Regions from separate parts of the Priestia sp. TSO9 genome, predicted to be linked through region 2. Evidence: a T-box and tRNA genes for the amino acid it is inferred to sense, from the RefSeq annotation. Region 2 holds a T-box; the other holds one or more tRNA genes.
The links. The T-box of region 2 lies ahead of leuS (leucine--tRNA ligase). A T-box ahead of a tRNA ligase gene usually reads a tRNA of that ligase, here a tRNA-Leu.

Region 1 (11,964 bases), on a different contig from region 2:
TCCAAACGGCGCAATTGTGGTTGATGAATATATGCAAACAAGCAAAAAAGATATATTTGCTGCCGGAGATAGCTGTGCCATTTACTACAATCCGATTAAGAAACATGCCTATATTCCGCTTGCTACCAATGCAGTTAGAATGGGAACATTAGTAGCTCAAAACCTTGTTAAGCCAACGATTAAGTATATGGGAACACAAGGAACGTCAGGCTTGCATATTTATGATTACAATGTTGCATCTACCGGCATAACTGAAACAGCAGCTTCTCTTTTTGATATGAATGTGAAAAGTATCACAATATCAGAGAATAACCGACCTGAATTCATGCCAACGTACGAAAATATTACGTTAAAAGTAGTATATGAAGAAGAAACAAGACGAATTGTAGGTGCACAGGTTATTTCTAAAATTGATGCTACTCAAGCAATCAATACATTGTCTGTATGTGTACAGCAGGAAATGACGATTGATGAGCTTGGCTTCATGGACTTTTTCTTTCAGCCGCATTTTAATAAGCCTTGGCATTTCTTAAACCAAGCAGGACTTCAAGCGCTTCAAGCATAAAAAAGCAGGTGACTACCTGCTTTTTTTATGTGGATTTTATTATCTTTTTTATTTTAGCAGGTCTAAAGCGGATCCAGCCTATAGTAAGGAGAATAAAAGGATAAAAAGCTCCTACGAAAAAACTATAGGGAATCCACGTTTCGGCTAACCATGTTTTTTGATAGATAATAGTTGGATAAACGATAATAGAAAAAGTTGTAACGATTAACCCCATCGGTAACGTTAGAAATCGAGTTTCGTTAACGTTAAAAATGTGGCAAAGCCCAGCGATAGAAGCATGAAAATAGAGAGAAACTTTAAAGAAAAGAGTAAGAAACCATATAATAGCAATAATTACTTCAATTCCTTGCAAAAAATTCCCCAGTTCAATTCGCTTAGCCATTTCGTATACAGGAAACATGGTAGTTGAAGAATGATAAGAGCCAATAACCATTATACAAAAGAGAATGATCGCTACCATAATAAATCCACCTAACAGACTTCCGCTGATTAAAGCTTTAGCACCTTTTTCAGGTTTTCTTAAATGAAGAGGAAATACCATCATTAAAGGAGCAAAAGTAAAATAAGTGATGCTAAGAAAGGTGAAAACTGAATGAGTCAGCGGCTTTAAGTGAATATCTAATAAAGGCATAAGGTTTTCTACTTTCATTTGAGGAGTCAGTGAGAAGATGAAAATTCCGAGAAGGCCAATAAACCAAGGGAAAAATATTTCACAGCAGCGTGCGATGGTTTCTAGTCCGAGTCTTGCGCCGAACACAACCACAAGCATAAAAATAATGTGAATAGCAATCAGCGGAGTTTCCATCATAATATGTGTATTTAAAAAACTCCCCACGTAGTATACAATGCGGCTGCATGTTATGACAGTAGACGTGACAAATAAACAAGATACACCTTTTCCTAGATATTTTCCAAACACTGCTTCATTGATTTCTATCAGATTTTTATCTTTAAATAAAAGTCCTAGAGCTATATATACTTTCACTAATACAAATCCGCATACTGCTCCAAGGATAGCTGGAATCCAAGCGGTTTGTTTAGAATCTACAGTCATAGCTGCTGGAGCAATAACAATTGTGCTTCCAATTGTATAAAGCATAACGAGCATGCGAAATTGAATCGTTGAAATTTTAACTACAGGTTTCACTGTATTCACTTCCTCGTCTTAACGTCTTAAGATAATAAATGAAGTAAAAATATGCTGATTGGCTTGAAGATAGCAGCTGATAAATCAGAAGGATTTGGAACATTTAAACCAAGTGCTTTACAGATGCTTACGACCATTCCGATTGCAAGAACTGTATAGAATAGCCACAGTTCTTTCTTTGCTTTTTTTTGCCGTAGTTTAGGTACTTCAAACCAAATGACGAGCGTGCAAACAATAAGCAACCCCAATACCCCTAGCATACACTAGCTCCTATACATGAATAATTAATGTTATATTTTCCTGAAAAATAATTACTTATACTGAAGGTGCATTCTTTATTAAAGGTTTGTGAGTTTTTATCCATTGCTAGAACGCCGCTTTTTATTTTGAATAAACCCTGCAATTAAAAGGAAAAGTGGATATAAGATGCCTACAAGTAAGCTGTAGGGAATCCACGTTTTTGTATCCCAATCCTTTTGATAAGAAACGTTTGGATACACAATAAGGGAAAGGGTAATCATAATGAGCGCGACTGGAAAAGAAAATAGCTTGTAGTCCTTTATATGAAATACATTGGCAAACCCTAAAAGAGTAGCGTAAAAGTAAATGCAAAGTTTAAAAAAGAGAGTAATAAACCACAAAATAGCAATGACTACTTCAATTCCTTGAAGAAAGTTTCCTACATCAATTCTTCTTCCTAATTCATAGCTTGGAAACATGGTGATTTGGGAGTAATAAGGACCAAGTACTAGAATTCCGAGTAAGATTAACGTAACCATCACTAGTCCACCGGCTATATTACCTATATAAAAGGATTGAGTGGCCTTTTTCGTGTCTGGTGTATGGGAAGGAAAAATCATAAGCAGAATAGTGTAAGTCAAAGAACTCATGCTTAAAAACGTTAAAACAGCCCGAATAAAAGCTTTTGGATGGATTTCGAACACAGGCTGAATATGCTCTATTTTAATTTGAGGGATCATAGACAAAATGAGAAGTCCGAATAATCCGACAAACCAAGGAAATAAAATCTCGGCACTTCGTGCAATAACTTCTATTCCTAGGCGTACTCCTACGATGACCACACCCATAAATGCAATGTGAATGGCTGTAAGCGGCGTGTAGGGAAGAATTTGTGTAGTGAGAAAATTCCCTACATAGTAAAGAACTTGACTGCTGATAAATAAATTGGATAACACAAAAACAGCAGAAACAATCTTTCCAAATAGTTTGCCTAAAATTTTTTCGTTCATTTCCATCAGCGTAAGTGTTGGAAACATTTTTCCTAGTGAGGTAAAAAGCAAAACTAAGCCAATGCCTGATGCTACACCGAAGAGTGCGGCAATCCAGGCATCTTGATGAGCATCAGCTGTAATAGCGGCAGGTACAACAATAATGGTGCTTCCGATGCTATACAAAGTTACTAATTTGCGAAACTGCGCAGCTGAAATATTGATTTCATTAAGCAAAATGAGCACATCCTTTTGCCATATACACTAATTAAGTGATCCAACGGAATAATAAGTGACTTAAAGGTCGAAACATTCCTTCTACCCAATCAGAAGGGTTCGGTAGAGGCAGCCGAAAGATTTTTGCAAGAGCGATTATGATACTGACTGTCATGAACACAATAAAAATGTTCCGTTCCTTTTTATGGGAGTGTTGAGGTAATCTTTTTATTTCCATCCATATAATCCCTGCACAAATGATCAAAAAGGAAAGAAACAAGTGCATGCAGTCAACCCCAATACATTTTTTCGTTCAGATAAGCTATTCGTATGATGTCCGCTAAAGAAAGTGATTATACATTTCTGTAAAATATAGAAAGTATTTCAGGAGACAGAAGATATTTTCTAGGGCTCTTAAATGATTGAGGGATTTGTTATGAGGAATATTTACTTAGCCTTAACCTATTGAAGCATCGTATGAATAAGTAGAAAAATGCCACACTAAAGAGTGAACAAATGGAAAGGAGCACTATGATGAAAAAATACCCATATAATAAAGATAAACAACAATCGTTTCAAGCAGCGCAGCAGGGGCATAAAGAAGCAGTAGATGCATATAAACAAGCAAATGAAGCTAAAAATGATGCATCGTACGGCCATGAAGCGAAGCAAGCGATAGGTGAAGTGAATGAAGCCTCTCAGCAAATTGAGAATGCGCTTGAAAATGCTTCTGAAACACAGCGTCAGCGTTTAACAGAGTTTCAGCAAGATATAAAAGATATGGAGAACGACCTTAATCAATAAAAGAGCCGCTGTTTTACTTAGGCAGGTTCACAATAGAGAGTATAAATTGTAAAAGCAGAAGATAATCAACTTCTGCTTTTTTTATTGGTAGTATGAACGTAGGTTTCGTCTATATAATTGCTTCTAGCTATTGTTTGGAGGGAAAGGCGAAGACTGGCACGGAAATCAACAGTGGTGTAATAAATAATCCATCATTCCATTCTTATTTTAAAAGGTATAGAAGTTAAAAAAGTAAGAATCCTAATAAAAACAGAAGAATAAGAATGGAAAGGGATTGTGACAGGAAACATGCTAATAAATATACTAATAATGATTGTCGTATTGTACTTCATATATGTATTCGTAACTGCAGTGGTACTGTTTTATGTCCCTTTGCACAAGGGAAAAGACTTAAAAGTAATGAATACTGAGAATTTTTACGGGAAGAAAGAATCCACAGACCGAGTTATGCTTTTAGAAAATGGTTATTTTTCAGGACTTGTTCGGATGCAGATGATTCAAGAAGCGAGGCATACAATCGATATTGCGTACTTTTCCATCGGTAAAGGTCGTTCTTCGGATTTACTTATGGGCGCTTTATTCGAAGCTGCGGATCGAGGTATACGTATTCGAGTGCTGTTAGACGGGATCTCTCATGGGTTAAAAGGCAAGAGAAAAAATGTTCTGTATGCTCTAGCTTTCCACAATAATATTGAATTAAAGTACTATGAGCCCTTTATTATTTTTAAACCTTGGACATGGCATAATCGTCTTCACGATAAAATAATAGTAGTCGATGGCCAATTAGGTATTAGTGGAGGACGAAACATTGGAGATAAATACTTGGCCAGTCAACCAAATAAAAATTTTGTCTATGACCGTGATGTGCTGATTTATAACACAAAGCAAGAAAGTCATAGTGCCATTCTCTCGATGGAGAAGTATGTAGAGAAATTATGGACTCATCCGTATACACGCAAAGCTTTTCCAAAGCTCAACAAAACTAAACAATTTCGTGGTCTTTCAGGAAAAAAATTGTTGATAGATCAATACGAAGAGGCCAAAAAAGCAAACGAACCTTTTGTTCATCCTTATATTGTATGGAGAGAATCAACGATGCCTACAAGAAAAGTTTCTTTTATTACAAATCCTATCCAAAGAATGAATAAAAGTCCTTTTATATGGAAAACATTTATTAAGCTTTCCCAACAAGCTGAAAAATCCATTGTTGTTCAAAGTCCTTATATCGTACCAACAAAAGAGATGGAACAGTATATAGATAAGCGAGTGAAACCAAAAGTGCAAAGAATTATTTTAACTAATTCGATTACATCCACGCCAAATGCTATGGCTTTTTCTGCATACCTGGGAGTAAAGAATCGCGTTATAAAAGCTGGTTCGAAGCTTTATGAATATCAAAAGCCTTATTCAATTCACGGGAAATCTGTTGTTTATGATCAGCGTTTAAGTGCAGTTGGTTCTTTTAACTTAGATTCACGATCTGTATTTTTAAACACTGAATCCATGGTTATGATAGATAGTGAAGAATTTGCAGCCGAGTTAACAAGAGCTATTGAAACTAAAATTTCTCACAGTATGCTTGTGGGAAATGAGGGAGAACCTGTGGAGTTTTATACGGATTCTCAAAAAAACGTGCCTCCTGTAAAATCTGCACTCCTACATATTCTTTCGGTCTTTACGCGATTTTGGAGACATTTTGTATAGCGCTGTGTTACAGCAGAGTCTTTAAAAACAAATAGCGGAGATTAAAGAGGCTGCAGCTGGTGAAAGGAATGTGTAAACAACTGTGATATGCCTCACAGTTTTTTGAAACCCCTAGTACTAGTTATGATTCATCAAAAGACCTATTGACGAAATTCCATATATGTTTTATTATGATATAGCGTCGTTCATAAACGAGGTTCTTTTGAAGAAATCATTTCTAGGGGCATAGTTTAAAGGTAGAACTACGGTCTCCAAAACCGTCAGTGTGGGTTCGATTCCTACTGCCCCTGCCATTTTGGAGTTATCTTTTAATTCACACGCGGGTGTGGCGGAATTGGCAGACGCGCTAGACTTAGGATCTAGTGTCTTATGACGTGGGGGTTCAAGTCCCTTCACCCGCATCTTTATTTTGATATATGCGCGGAAGTAGTTCAGTGGTAGAACACCACCTTGCCAAGGTGGGGGTCGCGAGTTCGAACTTCGTCTTCCGCTTCTTTTCAAAAGCAGTTTGCATGTGCAAACTGCTTTTTTGTTGTAGAAATAAAGAGTTTTAGTATGCTGTTTGTAATCAGAAATATTTTATTAAAGCAATACTGCTTATACGGGTTGTTTTCGTGAATATAGACACAATATTGGGGTTACATTAAAAGCTAATGAACGATACGTGAAGACATCTAATATGGTTTTTAAGATAGGGGAGAGTCCTATGGAATCTAGTTGGTTTTCAATTATACCGTTTTTAATTGTTATTCCCATAGCTATTTTCACCAAACAAGTGCTGCCAGGGTTGTTTTTAGGCCTATTAGTAGGCGCTTATTTGATTGATCATTCGATTATCGGAGGTGTTGAAAAACTGCTTCACTACGTTGTACAAGCTCTTAGAAACAAAAGTAATATAGAAATCGTCGTCTTTTTATACGCGTTTTCAGGGCTTATCGGAATGATTAAGATGGCTGGAGGAGTTAAGGGGTTTGTAGAAACAGCTGCTGAAAGAATTGATACAAGAAAAAAAGCCCTTATTTTAACCTATGTTTCAACCATTGGAACATTCAGTGCTCCCACATTTCGTTTTGTGACGATCGCGCCCATCATGAGAGCGCTGCTGAAAAAAGTGAAAATGACGACAGCAGAGCTAGGGTTTGTTATTGAAACAACTGCTACTCCTGTTATCGTCTTAATTCCCGTGGCAACGGCATTTGTAGGATACATGGTATCCATCATTCAAATGGCGATTGATCATCAAGGCATAAAACAAGACGCTTATTCTTTGTTCATTCAAAGCATTCCTTATAATTTCTTTTCGATTGTGATTATTTTAGTAGGGATTTATTTAAGCTTTTTTCATCATTCAACATCTACAGCTCCTATGAAGCTCAAGAAAGAAGACGAAAAAGATTGGCATGATTGTCATCCTTGCGTATCGAAGGATTTGCCTTCTAAGCCTTGGAATCTGTTAGTGCCTTTACTTATTGTGATTTCACTCACCTTACTTTTAACATGGTGGAGTGGACATCGTAAGAGTCACACCTTTTTTGAAGCATTTATTAAAGCAGACGTGCTAGAAGCGATGGTAGTAGCTTTAATTATGACTACGTTAATTACCCTCATTTTTTTCTTATTTCAGCGCTTTACATTACAGAATTTGCTTAATGGGTTTATCACAGGAGGGAATGACTTAATGTCCGTTATTCTGCTGTTATCGGTAGTATGGGGGTTATCCGCTGTTACAGAAGACTTGGGTTTTTCGAATTTCGTGACCGCACATTCTAAGTGGATTCCTCAAATGTTTGTCACTCCTTTTATGTTTGTGTTTGGAGCTGCTATTTCTTACTTTATCGGGTCTGCTTGGGGGACGTGGGGGATTTTAATGCCGCTTGGCGTATCGCTTGCGAGTTCTGCAGATATTTCTTTGCCGTTGATTATCGGTGCAGTATTTGCAAGCGGTTCATTTGGAGCGTTTTCTTCGCCTTTAAGCGACGATACGAATACCATCGCCAAAATATTAGATTTATCTGTTATTGAATATGCCAAATATAAATTAAAGCCAGCTTTAATTGCAGCTGGAATAACAGTTGCTTTTTATCTCGTTGTATCTTTCTTGTTTTAAATGAGGGAAATAGCCATCTAGTATCAATTTTTCATTTTTTTCAGCTTAAAGTATGCATACAGTCCTAATGATACGCACACTAGCATGATACAAGTAAGCGGAAATAAGATTGTATTAACAAAATGATCATAAAACCATATATACACGAACATCACCTCGATAATTTTAACGCCATTTTTCTATTTATTAGAGATATATACTATCTGTGCTGCTTCTTCCTATTTTTCAAAAAGGCGATAATCAAAAGCAGTATAGGTATGATAGAAAATAGCGGCATATGTAAAAGAAATCTCGCTACGTGCAGCCCTTCATAAAGGTGTTCTTGAAAATTACTAGCGATTGTAATCGACAGAAATAACACAATGATGCCTAAAGGATACGCTAGACGGGAAGGCGATTTAATTTTAAATAAAGTAGCTGTACTTATTATAGAAGCATAAAACAAGATGCTAACTTTAAAATAAATCCCAATAACCATAGCGAACATAAAAAATACATCTAGACGCTCTAAAAAATCAGCTACTTGGATCGTTTGGACAGTACTCAGAAGAGGGAACTGTGATCTTGTCGTCAAATCAACTCCAAGCACGCTAATGTTAATGATCATCGTAATAATTAGGTTAATTCCGCTTAATCCCGTTGCGCATATCATGGTGACACTCGCTTTTTTGGGATTGCTCAAATAAGGAAGAAGCATGGTAAATACAATAGCTTCCGTGAAAGGAAAATACAGCGTTTCGGTTAAAGCAACTTTTGCAACGGGCAGTACTCCTTCTTTTAATACCGGCTGTAAGTTCTTAAAATCAATTAGTCCTGAGCTAATAATTAAGATGAAGCCTGCCACAGCCAGAAAGTACATAAAAATAAACAGAAGCTCTCCTGACCGGGCTATCGCTTCAATTCCTTTTCGGGTAATATAGATAATGACCAGCATTAATAAGGCATTGGCAATAAATAAAGGAGTATCGGGATAAGCAAAAGTAAGAAGCATCTCTCCGAAATCTCTTAGAACTCGTGATGCATCGTATAAAAAATAAACGATATATACGAATGCAAGAAGCGTTCCCAGTGCCTTACCTAAAATTTTCTGCATATATTCTGTGGGCAGGAGGTCCGGATAGTAGGAATAGAGCTTGTGATAAACTAAAAAGAAGAAAAAACTGCACAGCATGCCAATTAAAATAGCTAGCCATGCATCTTGCTTCGCTCTCATTGCAAGAGGAACTAATAGAGCGCTTCCCAGTTCGAATAACACCATGAGAATAAATAATTGAGTGGCGCTGATTTTTGCTTTTTCCATATAGCCAGAACCTCCTTACCTCATTGTTGTTTTTCTTTTACGCTAGAGAGAAACGATTTATTGCGCAGACCCGTTCGGCGAATGTAAGCTTCTACTGTAACGTCTACATTCAATTTTGGAAAGTAAACGTCATCCCATTCTGATTTGAGTTTTTCCCACTGGTTAGGCCTCGTGCGTTCCAGCGCTGCTCCAAACCCAAAGATGTCAACTTTGTCTGTCTGAGCTTGTTTAATAGCTGTTTGTAATTCTTTTTTTATTTCTTTACCTGCTGCTTTTTCCATTTTTTTGAGTACAGCAGGTTGACGTGTATCAACAGGGACCTCCACTTCTCCAAGATCGCCTTCTACGCGAGTGTGAACGGACACATAAGGTTTTCCTTTTACCATTTTTACAGATACATCCGTTTTTTGACGAACTGTTTGATAGGCAAGCGCTTCTTTTTTTCCTTTCCAGTCTATATTAATATCGGTTCCTTGTATTTTATCAAGAATCCAAACGCTGCCTCTGGCTGGACTATTGTACAACCAGTCGATTAACTTTCCATTTTTAAAAACAGCAATGCCAGAAGCACGAAGGGTAGCTTCTGGTGCGCTTTGCTGGAGGTTAGCTAATTTTTCTGCTTGTTTAGGATTTCCAACTAAACGAAAACCCGAGACCAGTGCTTCTCCTCCGGGAGATTCGAGAGATCTCATCACTTCTTGAAAGGAAACCTTTAGATTTTCTCCCCATTTTCTTTGAGTGAACTCCAGCGTTTTCATAATTTTGTTTGCTGGAATTTTATCGACAGGTGTTAGTGCTTTTACCAAATCAGCAGCACTTGACTGGTTTGCGATTACTAAGGAAGTCGTAATTCGAAAATCAGGATCGCGATCAATAGAATCAATAAGAATGTTAATTCCTTCTTCACGCGCTAGTTTTTCTCCGATCACGACTAAGTTGGTATGGGCATAATAAAGTCTTCGGGAAATTCTAGCTGAAGCGCGCCTGCTTGCTTCAACTAAATTATCACCGGAAGCAGAATAGATCGTAACAGGCGGACTTTGGGTACCGCCGCCCCCTTGTAAGCCAGCTACATTTCCCGGGTTAATAATTTGAAAGGTAAGCTCATACCGCCCGTCTTTCGTTTTATCAATTCCCATTGCCGATACAAGTGCAAGATCCGTTAACTCTTTTTTACTCCAGCAGCTAGTAAGCAATACCATCATTATGGTCATTACCAGTAAAAATAAACTTTTACGTTTCATTTTGATCATCTTCTTCCATTTCTTGGTTGATCATACCTCTTGAAGAAGGAGGCTCAGGCTTTTGATGTTTGCTTTGACGAACTTTGTTATCAGTAATTAACTTAGGTCTTCTTCTCATCGTCCACCATGGCAACCGCATCAACGTATCTTCATTGCTTGCAGGAATAAACGGTGCTAATGGCGTCATATAAGGAACACCAAATGAACGTAAGCTGCACAGGTGTCCAACCCCCATTAAAAGAATAAGAATAATACCATAGAAACCGAATGTAGCCGCCCCTAATATAAATAAAAAACGAATTAAACGCGCTGAAATAGCCATATCGAAAGACGGCGTTGCAAAGCTAGCAATAGCTGTAATCGATACGATAATAACCATAGCTGGTGAGACGATCCCTGCTTGAACCGCTGCTTGCCCAATAACAAGAGCTCCGACGATCGATACGGCAGAGCCGATAGCTTTTGGTAAACGAATCCCCGCTTCACGTAAAATTTCAAAGGTGACTTCCATAAAAAAAGCTTCTACAAACGCGGGAAATGGAACGGATTCTCGCTGTGCCGCAAGAGCTACAATAAGCGTTGTGGGTACCATCTCTTGATGAAATGTCGTAACCGCCACATACGTAGCAGGAGCGATAAGTGAAATCATAAACATAAACACCCGCAAAAGACGAATGGACGTCGCAATATCAAAGCGTGCGTAGTAGTCTTCAGCCGATTGGAAAAATTGAATGAACAACGCTGGAGCAATAAGTACAAAAGGAGTTCCATCCACAAAAATAGCAATTCTTCCTTCCAAAAGGTTACCTGCCACCACGTCGGGTCTTTCTGTATTATAAATAGTTGGAAAAGGAGTGACCGTTTGATCTTCAATTAGCTGCTCAACATAACCTGATTCCAAAATACTATCAATATCAATGTTTTTTAATCGCTTTCGAATTTCTTTTACAACTTTATCGTTTGCGATGCCATGAATATACATAAGAGTGACATCCGTTTTAGTTACACGGCCAATCTTCATCGATTCTAGCCATAAGTCAGGTGTTTTAATAATTCGGCGCACCATGGCTAAGTTTGTGCCAATAGACTCAGTAAAGGCACCTTTTGGTCCCCGCACTACCATTTGGGTAGTAGATTCTGAAATGGCACGCTTTTCACCGCCTTGTGTACTTACGCTGAGTACGCGGTTTATGCCGTCGACAATAAGAAGGCTGTCTCCTGACATCAAAGAAGACAGTAAATCATTCCAGTTGTCTGCAAACGATACGTTGCCGATTGTTACGATGTCTTCGGAAATTAACTCTAATGCATTTTTATCGTTTAGTTCGTTTTTTTGATTATCTTTCATAAGAGACTGCAGTAAGTAATCTTGAATAGCCTGATTATCTACAATCCCTTCTATGTAGACGATAGCAGCAGCTAAACTGTTATTGACGCCTATTTTAAAATGACGAATCACAATATCTGAGCTGTTTCCAGTTTTCTCTTTAATGAGGGTAAGGTTCTCAGACAACAAATTCTTAAGAGAAGACACTGTTTGTTTGCTGTTCGTTTGATCTGCCTGAGGTTGAAGCTTATTTTTAGATTTTAGATTTTTAAAGAACGAAGGCATAAATGAAAGCACCCTTACTGTAGTTTTTATTAATTT
Region 2 (11,964 bases):
GGATCAACCGACCACCCGTCTCCTTCAGGAACAACGTCTACGTGACAAAGAATGCCAAGAAGATCTTTCCCTTCTCCTGCTTCAATATGACCAGCATATCCGTCTACGTTCTTGACGGAAAACCCGTCATTTTTTCCTTTATTTAAAAGAAAGTCAAGCGCTTGAGCAATTCCAGGTCCAAATGGCTCTTCTGGTTTGTTTGTCTCTGTTAAAACACTTTTAATTTGCAAAAAACGCTTCGTCTCAGCTAGAATTTCAGCTTCTCTTTTTTGCACTTCTTCTTGCCAATTAATTGCTGTCATCTGTTTGTCTCCTTTGCCTGCTTTACAGATTGTGTCTATCATTACTATTGGTAAATTTAACTTTATCATACCTTTATATAGAAAGAAATAATTGTCTCTTTCCTTTCATATCAAAGGTTTACAGAGTCAAAATTTCGGGAAATAATTTGTAGGCACAATCGATAAAAACGGATTCTATTTGTTTATTGTTTACATATACTATAAAAAATGTGCAAATAGAGGAAGGAGATGTTACGAAAGGATTACATATTTATATCATTTTTTGTAAATATTGTGTTAATTTGCGTTTTCTCTTTTATTTTTCTGTCGATTTTGTGTACAATAAGGATAAGGACTGAAATAGTGCTTGACATCTCAGAGTTATAAAGAAGTTGTGCCTTACGAAAAACGAATAAGGAAGTGGTTTTTTGAAACCTTCAACTAATCGAATGCTAACTCGTATCAAATCGGTCTATATGTTCATTTGTAAAAATGGAACAGTTACAACGCAAGAGCTCGTAGACGAATTTGGTATTACACCAAGAACCATTCAGCGTGACTTGAATGTGTTAGCATATAATGATTTAGTTCGCAGCCCAAGTCGCGGTACATGGACGACTACGCAAAAGAAGGTCAAGATGTCATCCTAGTAAGTTTATTTCAAGGGTAGTAAGTGATTTATATATAGAGATAAAATTCTACGCAGTAGAAAGTCAAGACTTGGACGAGTGCATAGTCCCCCGCTCCATTTGCACGTCAAGCAGAGTTGGTACTCGTTTAAGTGCTTTAACGTGAAATGTTTCACTTGTCTAATAAAGTGGACAAAAAAAGGAACCATTTTAGACTTAGGTTCCTTTTTCTTTCGCCTCTTCTTAGGCATTTGATTTTTGTAATAAAGCTAGTTCTTCTTCGGTTAACTCCCTGTACTCTCCTAAATCTAACGACTCGTCTAATAGCAAAGCTCCCATAGATAAACGTTTTAAATACGTTACTTTTTTTCCTCTTGCTTCAAACATACGCTTCACTTGATGAAATTTCCCTTCAACGATCGTTAATTCAATTTCTGATTCCACATCGCTTGTTAGTATCTTTAACTCTGCTGATTTTGTTACGTATCCATCATCAAGAGTGACACCCTGTCTAAATGCTTCAGCATCTTCTTCAGTCACCGGTGCATTAATTTTTGCAAAATACGTTTTAGGAACGTGCTTTTTAGGAGATAGCAGCTGATGTGCAAGCTGACCGTCATTTGTCAGCAGCAAGAGCCCTTCTGTATCTTTGTCTAAACGCCCTACCGGAAATGGATCGTACACAGCATCGTCAATTTCCAGTAAGTCCAACACTGTTTCATGAAGAGAATCTTCGGTCGCTGATATGACACCTTGCGGCTTATGCAGCATAAAGTAAACAAATTCTCGGTAAGAAACGGCTTCGCCATGTACAGTTATTTCTTGTTCATCTGGATTAACGTGTACCTTGGCACCTTTAACCGCTGTACCATCTACCTTAACAGCTCCAGTCTTTAAAAGACCTTTCACTTCTTTTCGGCTTCCGTACCCAATAGTAGAAAGCAATTTATCCAAACGCATGTAATATCCTCCTCTTTTTTGAAAAGAAGATGACTCTAACGAGTCATCTTCTTACTTAGGCACTGCGCTGTTTATTTCGGCGCAGTATCTTTCTTTCAATTGCACCTGTTACCCTCGCTCCCATTACTTTTTCAAGCAGGCTTGAACGATAGGTAATAATAAAGTAAATAAGGCCGCCTACTGCTGCTCCTATAATCGTAATAACAGTGGCAGAGAATCGTCCTGGCGTTGTAAACAGACCAATCACTGCGGCGACAATTTTTACGCTGATTCCCATACTCGCAACAAAAATGAGAATAAGCACAGAACGTTTTATAAACTCACTGTAGTTATATTTTGCGTGTTTTTGAATAAGCGCAAACATATAAACAAGAGATACGATATAGCCTAGTGCTGTCGCTAAAACTGAACCAATCTCGTGGAACATAAGAATAAATGGAACGTTCACCACAATTTTCACAATCAATCCAAATAATAGACTTAAAACAGCATATTTTTGTTTGTTGATTCCTTGTAAAATAGCTCCATTAACCGTAAAAAATGAGAATAACAAAGCTACCGGTGCATAATAAAGCAAGACATTACCACCCGCATCCGATGCATCTGTTCCAAAGAAAAACGTATAGGCTGGGCCAGCTAAAGCCATTAACCCTACAGATGCTGGCAGCACAAGAAACATAATCGTTTGATATGTTTGATCAATTTGCTTTTGCAATACATTATAATCTTTATTCACAAATGAACGTGTAATCGTTGGTACAAGAGTCAAACCAAACGCAGTAGCTAATGAAACAGGAATCATCACAAGCTTTGGAACATAAGACTGAACAATTCCGTTCATGGACTCCGCTATTTCTTTTTGTCCAGCCGCTACCATCGCACGGTTAAATGTGAATTGATCCACATACTGATACAGCGGAATAGCTAAGCTGACAAATACATATGGCAATGAATACGTAAGCAGCTCTTTAAAAATGGATACGGTAGAAATACGCGTAGGCGTTACCGTCTGCTCGTTCACCATTTTATCAAGATAAGGCTTTCGTTTTTTCCAGTACCAAATTAATACGGCCAGTCCAGCAAGAGCTCCTACAAAAGCCCCCATCGTAGCAAATCCAACGGCTAATGCAAGACTTCCATGGACAACTTTGATGACGATATAGGTAGATGCCAATAAAAAGACAACCCGCACAAGCTGTTCAACTACTTGTGAAACAGCTGTTGGTCCCATAGACTGGTGACCTTGGAAAAATCCTCGCATTAAACTCATCATCGGTACTACAATTAACGCAACACTAACCATTCGCATAACCATTACTACATCTTCTAAGGAGTTATTTAAATCAGAACCTCCCAGCGTAATTCTAGACATAACAGGAGCTAACGAATATAAAAGTAAAAATGCAAGTATTCCTGTGACAAGCATTAATTTCATGCCGGCCCGGTACATTCTTCTACTCGTATAGTAATCACCGAGTGCATTATATTTTGATACAAATTTCGATACGGCCATTGGCATACCGGCTGTAGCAATACTTAAATAAATAGCATATTGGTTATATCCGTAACCAAACAGTGCTCCCCCTACGGTTCCAACAAGGATCGCGAATGGAAATAAATAAATCATTCCCAAGATTCGGGATACATAGGTGCCAAGCGTCAGCACAAAGGTCCCTCTTAACAATTTTGAATCAGACATACGTTTGCCTCCGATACTTAATGTTACATACTGATAATAATGATAGAATTGAAAAGAAGCAAGTGACAGTATACACTAAGAAAGGTCTTATACTCACTCGCACTCGTCAACAAACTAAAAAACAAAGACTATAGCCCATTTTATCCAATGTTGAGAGATTTGTCAGTGAACAAACTAAAATTTTTTAAGAATAGACAGGTTGGTGAAAGTATGATATATGATGTAGTCGTAATCGGAGGAGGACCTTCTGGTTTGATGGCATCGATTGCAGCTGGTGAGTCAGGTGCAAACGTATTATTAATTGATAAAGGCAATAAACTTGGACGAAAGCTTGCCATTTCTGGAGGCGGACGCTGTAATGTGACAAACCGTCTTCCCATTGATGAACTTATTAAACACATTCCAGGAAACGGGCGCTTTTTATACAGTGCGTTTTCTGTTTTTAATAACGAAGATATCATCTCTTATTTTGAAGGCCTTGGAATTAAATTAAAAGAAGAAGATCACGGCCGTATGTTTCCGGTTAGCAATAAAGCGCAATCTGTTGTTGACGCATTAATTAGCGAACTTCACCGTCTTCGTGTGACGATTCGCACAAACACAGCCGTTAAACGCGTAAACTATGAGAACAACACCGTGAAAGAAGTTGTGCTTCAAAACGGGGAAGCAATCCAAACGAAAAGCGTTGTGATTGCAGTAGGTGGAAAATCAGTACCTCATACAGGTTCGACAGGAGACGGTTATCAATGGGCAAAAGATGCGGGACATAAAATTACTGAGCTTTACCCAACAGAAGTTCCTATTACATCTAGCGAACACTTTATTAAAACCAAAACGCTTCAAGGTCTATCGCTTCGCAATGTAGGACTAAGCGTGCTAAATAAAAAAGGCAAGCCTGTCATTACTCATCAAATGGATATGATTTTCACTCACTTTGGCATCTCTGGCCCTGCCGCTCTTCGCTGCAGCCAATATGTTGTTAAAGAGTTAAAGAAACAAAAAAGCAATACTGTTCAAATGTCTCTTGATTTATTTCCTAGCCAAAACGAAGAAGATATTTTTCAACAATTAGTCAAAACAACAAAAGAAGAGCCGAAAAAAGCAATTAAAAATGTCTTAAAAGGTTTTGTATCTGAACGCTATCTATTGTTTTTACTCGAGCAGACAGGCATTGATAGTCAGGCGCTAGCAGGACAGCTTCAGCATGAGAAACTGAGAGAATTCGCAAGACTGTGCAAGCGATTTGAATTTGCTGTAAACGGCACGCTTTCTTTAGAAAAAGCATTCGTCACAGGAGGCGGCGTATCTGTTAAAGAAATTCACCCAAAAGAAATGTCTTCGAAATTTATGCAAGGCCTTTACTTCTGCGGGGAAATTCTTGATATCCATGGATACACTGGAGGATACAATATCACTTCTGCTCTTGTAACAGGCCGTTTGGCGGGGAGTAATGCAGGAGAATTTGCAACAAGCCTAGCATAATATGCTAGGCTTTATACATAACCATGGCTGAAAAACAGTACACCTGCTCATCACGATCAACATCAACTGTCACTTGGTATTTAATATCAACGACGTCTTCATCCTCTAATTTCCGTAAAAATCGATTCACCGCAAATTCTAAATCTTTTTCATGCTCTTTATCAAACATTTTTACTTGTATCACAGCTTCGACCACCTTGTCCTATCAAATTTGTTTCAATCAGAATGGACTGTTTCTCTTGATGATGGTTTTTGTACTGATTTTCAATCTCTTACTACCTCTATTTTTATGAGGGCTTTTATAGATTTAGTCATCATTTGTTTTCCTGCTATCATTTTAGTCGGATGGCAGAAGTTTCATTCAAAAAAGAGAGTGAGACATAACGAAATGAATCCAATCTAAAGACGAACAAATGAGATACATGAGCTGAACCGCTTGTAATACGGAAGCCGATTTCCGTGCAAGACTTCGCTTTCCGCAGGGTCTCACCTGTTCTGCTTTTCCCGCAGGAGTCTTCCCCTTACCCTCCAATCAACTGCTAGGAGAAACGAAACAAAAAAATGAACCACTAATCAAACGTGTTGATCAATGGTTCATTTTTCACTTCAGCTAAGATACTTTTGTCCCAGCCTCTTTTTTATTTATTAACCGTTTTTCCTTCCCACTCTAACATACCGCCAACCATATTTGTTACTTTATATCCTTGTTCTTGAAGGTAGTAACATACGTTTTCACTGCGGCGGCCCGAACGGCAAATGAAAATATATTCTTTGTCTTTATCGAAATAATCCACATTAGCTGGAATATCATTCATACGAATGTGTTTAGCAGTTGGAATCATTCCTTCTGCTACTTCTTCATCTTCGCGCACATCAACTAAATGAAGTTCTTCTCCATTTTCAACGCGTTTTTGAAGTTCTTCAGGCGTAATTACTTTTACTTCTTCCATCTTCGTCATTCCTCTCTATTCTTTCATTCAGCTTGCTATCGCTATTGTAGCAAATTCAAATACCTTTATGCCACTAAATAAGAAAAGCTTAAGCAGCAAGATGCCTAAGCTTTTCCAATCGTAGTTAAAGGTTTGACTAAGCGCCTGATGTCAAACCCGAAAGGCGGACATCAGGCGCTTAGGTCTAGAACAGAACCCCTGACTGCTCTTTAGTCAGGGGTTCTCTTCTACATCCATACTTAATTAGCTACGATGTTTACTAATTTACCAGGCACAGCAATCACTTTGCGCACTGTCTTACCTTCAATGAACTCTTGAACATCTTCATTAGCCATTGCAATATCTTGAAGCTCTTCACGAGATGCCTCAGCAGGTACATTAACTTTTGCACGTACTTTACCGTTAATTTGAACGACAATTTCCACTTCATCATCTACAAGTTTCGCTTCGTCAAACGCAGGCCAAGCCTCATACGAAATTGTATCTTCGTTACCTAGTTTGCTCCATAATTCCTCAGTCGTATGAGGACAAATTGGTGCTAATAGCTTCACAAATCCTTCTACGTATTGCTTTGGCAGCACGTCAACTTTGTATGCATCATTGATGAATACCATAAGCTGAGAGATACCTGTATTAAAACGGAGGCCTTCGTAATCTTCCGTTACTTTTTTCACCGTTTGGTGATACACGCGTTCAAGCGTAGTGTCACTGCTTTCTTGAACCTTGCTGCTTAATTCACCGTTATCGTCAACAAGTAAGCGCCATACACGATCTAAGAAACGGCGTGCACCATCAAGCCCTTTTGTTGACCAAGCGATTGATGCATCTAAAGGTCCCATAAACATTTCGTAAAGGCGAAGCGTATCTGCACCGTGGCTTTCTACGATTTCGTCTGGGTTTACAACGTTACCTTTTGACTTACTCATTTTTTCGTTGTTTTCTCCAAGAATCATACCTTGGTTAAACAGTTTTTGGAACGGCTCTTTTGTTGGAACTACGCCGATATCATATAAAAACTTATGCCAGAAACGAGCATATAATAAGTGAAGAACAGCGTGTTCAGCTCCACCGATATAAATATCAACCGGCAACCATTCTTTTAATTTATCTGCATCTGCTAACGCTTCACTGTTTGTTGGATCAATGTAGCGTAAGTAATACCAGCAGCTGCCTGCCCATTGAGGCATTGTATTTGTTTCGCGGCGCCCTTTTTTGCCTGTTTCCGGATCTACAACGTTCACCCAGTCATCAATGTTTGCTAACGGAGATTCACCTGTGCCTGACGGTTTGATTTCAGTCGTTTTTGGTAACACAAGCGGAAGCTGATCTTCAGGAACTGCCGTTGTTGTGCCATCTTCCCAGTGAATAACAGGAATTGGTTCACCCCAGTAGCGCTGACGGCTGAATAACCAGTCACGCAGACGGTACGTTACTTGTTTTTCACCTTTTTCATTTGCTTGAAGCCACTGAATCATATTTGAAATTGCTTCTTCTTTATCTAAACCATTTAAGAAGTCTGAATTAACGTGCTCGCCGTCGCCTGTATAAGCTTCTTTTGAAACGTCTCCGCCCGCTACCACTTCTTTAATCGGCAGTTCAAATTTAACCGCAAATTCATAATCACGCTCATCATGAGCCGGAACAGCCATAATTGCACCGGTGCCATAGCTCATTAAAACATAGTCAGCAATCCAAATTGGCATTCTCTCGCCGTTTACAGGGTTAATTGCATAAGCACCAGTGAATACGCCAGTTTTGTCTTTAGCTAAGTCTGTACGTTCTAAATCGCTTTTGCTTTTAATTTGATCTAAATACGTTTCTACTGCTTCTTTTTGTTCGGCTGTTGTAATTTTTTCTACAAACGGATGTTCAGGTGCTAAAACGGCATACGTTGCCCCAAATAGCGTGTCAGGACGCGTTGTAAACACAGTAAACGTGTCCTCGTATCCATCGATTGTGAAGTGTACGTGAGCTCCTTCAGAGCGGCCAATCCAGTTGCGCTGCATTTCTTTAATACTTTCTGGCCAATCAAGCTCATCTAAATCTTCTAGTAAACGATCTGCATAAGCTGTGATTTTAAGCATCCACTGCTTCATTGGACGACGCTCAACCGGATGTCCTCCACGCTCACTTTTGCCGTCAATAACTTCTTCGTTCGCAAGTACTGTTCCTAGAGCAGGACACCAGTTAACAGCTACTTCATCCACATAAGCTAAGCCCTTTTTATATAGCTGTAAGAAAATCCACTGCGTCCATTTGTAGTAGGTAGGATCCGTTGTATTAATTTCACGCTCCCAATCGTAAGAGAAACCTAACGATTTGATTTGACGACGGAAATTATTAATGTTAAGTTCAGTGAACTCAGCCGGATCATTTCCTGTATCCAATGCGTACTGTTCAGCAGGTAGTCCGAATGCATCCCATCCCATTGGATGAAGTACATTGTATCCTTGCATACGCTTCATACGAGATAAAATATCCGTTGCTGTATAACCTTCTGGATGCCCAACGTGTAAACCCGCTCCAGATGGATAAGGGAACATATCTAATGCGTAAAACTTACGCTTTCCTTCATCTTCTGTTGTTCTAAATGTTTTATTTTCTTCCCAAACTTTTTGCCATTTTTGTTCGATCTTTTCATGATTAAAAGCCATACATAATCCTCCTTGTACGCTCCAGCTGTATTTAATTAAACTAAAAAACCCCTCATCCCTCAAACAAAGGGACGAGAGGTTGAATAAACTTCCCGCGGTACCACCCAAATTAGCACAATTATGTACTCACTCATTTTCCTTAACGCGGATAGACGGCAAATGTTACTTTACTTCACATTTACAACTCCAAGGTGAGTTCATGAACGCTCGTTTGCTGACTCGCACCACCCGTCAGCTCTCTTAGCTCGCTTCGTTCACTACTATTCCTTATCATAGTTTTTACATCATACTACCTTGTATTGTAAATAATATGTTCGTAAACTGCAAGTTGTTCAAGGGATTTTGTAAAAGTTTCTGCACTGCAGCACTGCTTTGTTGCTAAATCCTCTCTTTTATTCTTATATATGAACAACTTCTCCCAAAAACATACATCCACGGCCAAACAAAAAAGAGAGTGAGACATAATTAAATCAATCCAATTTAAAAACGAACAAATGGGATAAATGCGCTAGTATGAATTTCTTGGTTACACCGCTGTTGATTTCCGTGCAAGGCTCCTCTTTCCTCTGGCAGCCGATGATCCTCCTCGTTTCTTACACTCATGCGGGGTCTCACCTACTTCAGGAGTCTTTGTCTTGCCCTCCACTCCGCAGCTAGAAGCACCTAAACAAATGAAACCTACGTTCACTATAAACATGAAAAAATCCGAACGATTCATCGTTCGGATCTTCTTTCACCTAAAATACTTTTATCCCAGTCCCTACTTTCTTTAGCTGCTATTATTAAATGCCAAATCCAAAAGAAAACAGGATGATCGCAAGTACAAGACCAACAAGCGGCACAATCACCGTCATTGCTGCAACTGATCCATACGCATCTTTATGAGTTTCTCCGCAAATAGAATTAATTGTTGTTACGACATAACCATTATGAGGCAAGGAATCTAATACTCCAGAGGAAATAGCTACTACGCGATGGAGAGCTTCTGGATTTACACCAGCATCTAGATAGTGAGGCGCTAAAATTGGCAAAGCAATCGCCTGACCTCCTGAAGCCGAACCAGTCATCCCTGCGATAACACTCACGGCAATAGCTCCTCCAATCAACGGACTTCCTGGAATATGCGTCATGGCATCTACAGCCACTCCAAACGCGGGAACAGCCTTAGCAACCCCTCCAAAACCTACGACAGCAGCTGTATTCCCAATAGCAATTAACGCACCCAGCGTTCCTTCTGAAGCTGCATTCCAAAATCCTTTAAAATGCTTTCGATTTACAATGTATGTGACAATGATGCCGCTTAAAAGTGCGACAATCAGCGCAGATTGCTGAAGGGGCTTATGAAGTGCAAAAGAAATAATGAGCACGACCACAAGCGGAAGCAAACTTAATAAAGGATTAGGAAGAGACTGATTTTCCGTTACTACTGGATCTTTCTCGCGTGATATAAAACGCTCCCCATTTTTAACTGCTTTTGAAATCAAGCGCTTTAACCACCAGTAGCCGAATACAGCCATCACTACCGCTACAACTAAACTAACTTCCCATCCTGCATACGGACTAGTCTTTAAATATTCAATTGGAATCCAGTTTTGGATTTCAGGCGACCCAGCCGAGGTCATCGTAAACGTAACCGAACCAAATGCTAAAGCAGCAGGAATAAACCGCCTCGGCAAATCGGCTTGTTTGAATAAGCTTAAAGCCATTGGATAAACAGAGAATGCTACTACAAACAGACTGACTCCTCCGTATGTTAAGACCGCACAGGCAAGTACAATCGCCAACACTGCTCTTTTCATTCCTAGTTTACTGACAATCCAGCGGGAAACACTATCAGCGGCCCCGCTGTCTTCCATTACTTTTCCAAAGACGGCCCCCAATAGAAACATTAAATACCAAGCCGCAATAAATCCTGTGAAACCAGACATGTAATTTCCAACAAAATTTGCTTCTCCTTCTTTCACAAGCTGTGGAAATAAAGGCATTCCGCTTGTTAACGCAACAACTAAAGCACTGAGCGGACCTGCTATAAATAAATTCATGCCTCTCATCGTTAATACAATGAGCAGCAATAATCCTCCAATTAATCCAATCATACTAAGCATGTTTAGCCCCCCATGAAGTCATATAATTAGAAAACGCTTACATATTTACAGGTATATACTCCTTTCTTTGCTTGTCACGACCCTTACTATATTATTAAAGGAATACTGAAGACATTCCTACGTTTATTAAGCAGTCAAAAATAAAACCATCTCTATTTATTTAGAGATGGTTAACGAACGCTGACGTTTTTCTTTTAATTTATAATCGTATATCCATGTTGTACACATGCTGAATAGCAATAGCCCAATTAATAAATAGCACAGCGTAGACATATTAAAAGCATCGAAAATAACGCCTCCAAAGAGAGGACCAATCATTTTACCTGCAGTAGCCATGCTGTTAACTACACCTTGATAAAATCCTTCTTTTCCAGATGGAGCCAACTGACTTGCAACAGCTGGAATGGCCGGCCAAACGAACATTTCTCCAATTGTTAACACAACCATTGCTGTTAAGAACTGCGGAAATGTTGTAGCATTCACCACGATAACAAAAGAAGCCACAAAAATAACCGTTCCAATTAGGACCTGTACTTTTAACGTTTTTGCTACTTTTTGAATGATGGGTACAATCAAAGGCTGACCGACTACAATTAAAATCCCGTTAATCGTCCAAAGCAAACTGTAGCTGGAAAGAGGTATATTCAGCTCACGCGTATGCGTAGCAATCGTTGTTTGCCACTGAACATACGCCACCCAGCATAAGACATACCCCGTACATAAAATAAGAAGAGCAGTCAGCTTCGTTCTATGCCCAATGCTCCCTGCTTCATTAAGGACATTCGTTTGTCCCACGGTAACCGAAATATGACGATATGAAAAAATAGCAATAAGCAGAAAAATAACGTATAAAATTGTATTAGCTAAGAAAATATACGTAAATGAATAAGACGCTACAATGCCCCCTACCGCGGCGCCAATAGCTACTCCTGCATTTTGAGCAACGTACATCGCATTAAATGCTTTTCTTCCGCCTTGTGGCCAAACGGACCCTGCCATTGCATACATAGACGGAAACACAATACCAGATCCAAACCCTACAACAACCAAGAGAACAACGTATGTAGGCCAACCATGGAAAAACACGAGTCCCACTAATGCAATAAGAGTAATAATAATCCCTGATAAAATGGATTTATATCCTCCAATTTTGTCAAAAAGCGTTCCTCCAAGCAAATTTCCTACTACGCTTGCCGCAGAATTC

Region 1: it has a tRNA-Leu gene. The T-box ahead of leuS (leucine--tRNA ligase) is inferred to sense a tRNA for this amino acid. The anticodon was not compared.

What each region holds. Positions count from the first base shown of each region.
Region 1 is NZ_JAJEKD010000013.1:600,083-612,046, forward strand. It holds gene LJC66_RS11270 (FAD-dependent oxidoreductase) at 1-565, shown strand, start outside; gene LJC66_RS11275 (GerAB/ArcD/ProY family transporter) at 591-1,712, opposite strand; gene LJC66_RS11280 (hypothetical protein) at 1,739-1,972, opposite strand; gene LJC66_RS11285 (GerAB/ArcD/ProY family transporter) at 2,069-3,187, opposite strand; gene LJC66_RS11290 (hypothetical protein) at 3,692-3,961, shown strand; gene LJC66_RS11295 (phospholipase D-like domain-containing protein) at 4,271-5,665, shown strand; tRNA gene LJC66_RS11300 (tRNA-Trp) at 5,885-5,958, shown strand; tRNA gene LJC66_RS11305 (tRNA-Leu) at 5,985-6,066, shown strand; tRNA gene LJC66_RS11310 (tRNA-Gly) at 6,086-6,157, shown strand; gene LJC66_RS11315 (Na+/H+ antiporter NhaC family protein) at 6,372-7,772, shown strand; gene LJC66_RS11320 (GerAB/ArcD/ProY family transporter) at 7,972-9,072, opposite strand; gene LJC66_RS11325 (Ger(x)C family spore germination protein) at 9,093-10,316, opposite strand; gene LJC66_RS11330 (spore germination protein) at 10,306-11,928, opposite strand.
Region 2 is NZ_JAJEKD010000015.1:1,819,885-1,831,848, forward strand. It holds gene pepV (dipeptidase PepV) at 1-302, opposite strand, end outside; gene LJC66_RS24565 (DeoR family transcriptional regulator) at 710-931, shown strand; gene LJC66_RS24570 (pseudouridine synthase) at 1,154-1,870, opposite strand; gene LJC66_RS24575 (putative polysaccharide biosynthesis protein) at 1,926-3,569, opposite strand; gene LJC66_RS24580 (BaiN/RdsA family NAD(P)/FAD-dependent oxidoreductase) at 3,780-5,051, shown strand; gene LJC66_RS24585 (sporulation protein Cse60) at 5,056-5,235, opposite strand; gene LJC66_RS24590 (rhodanese-like domain-containing protein) at 5,690-6,001, opposite strand; gene leuS (leucine--tRNA ligase) at 6,241-8,655, opposite strand; T-box leader at 8,720-8,938, opposite strand; gene LJC66_RS24600 (hypothetical protein) at 9,182-9,373, opposite strand; gene LJC66_RS24605 (GntP family permease) at 9,438-10,760, opposite strand; gene LJC66_RS24610 (MDR family MFS transporter) at 10,917-11,964, opposite strand, start outside.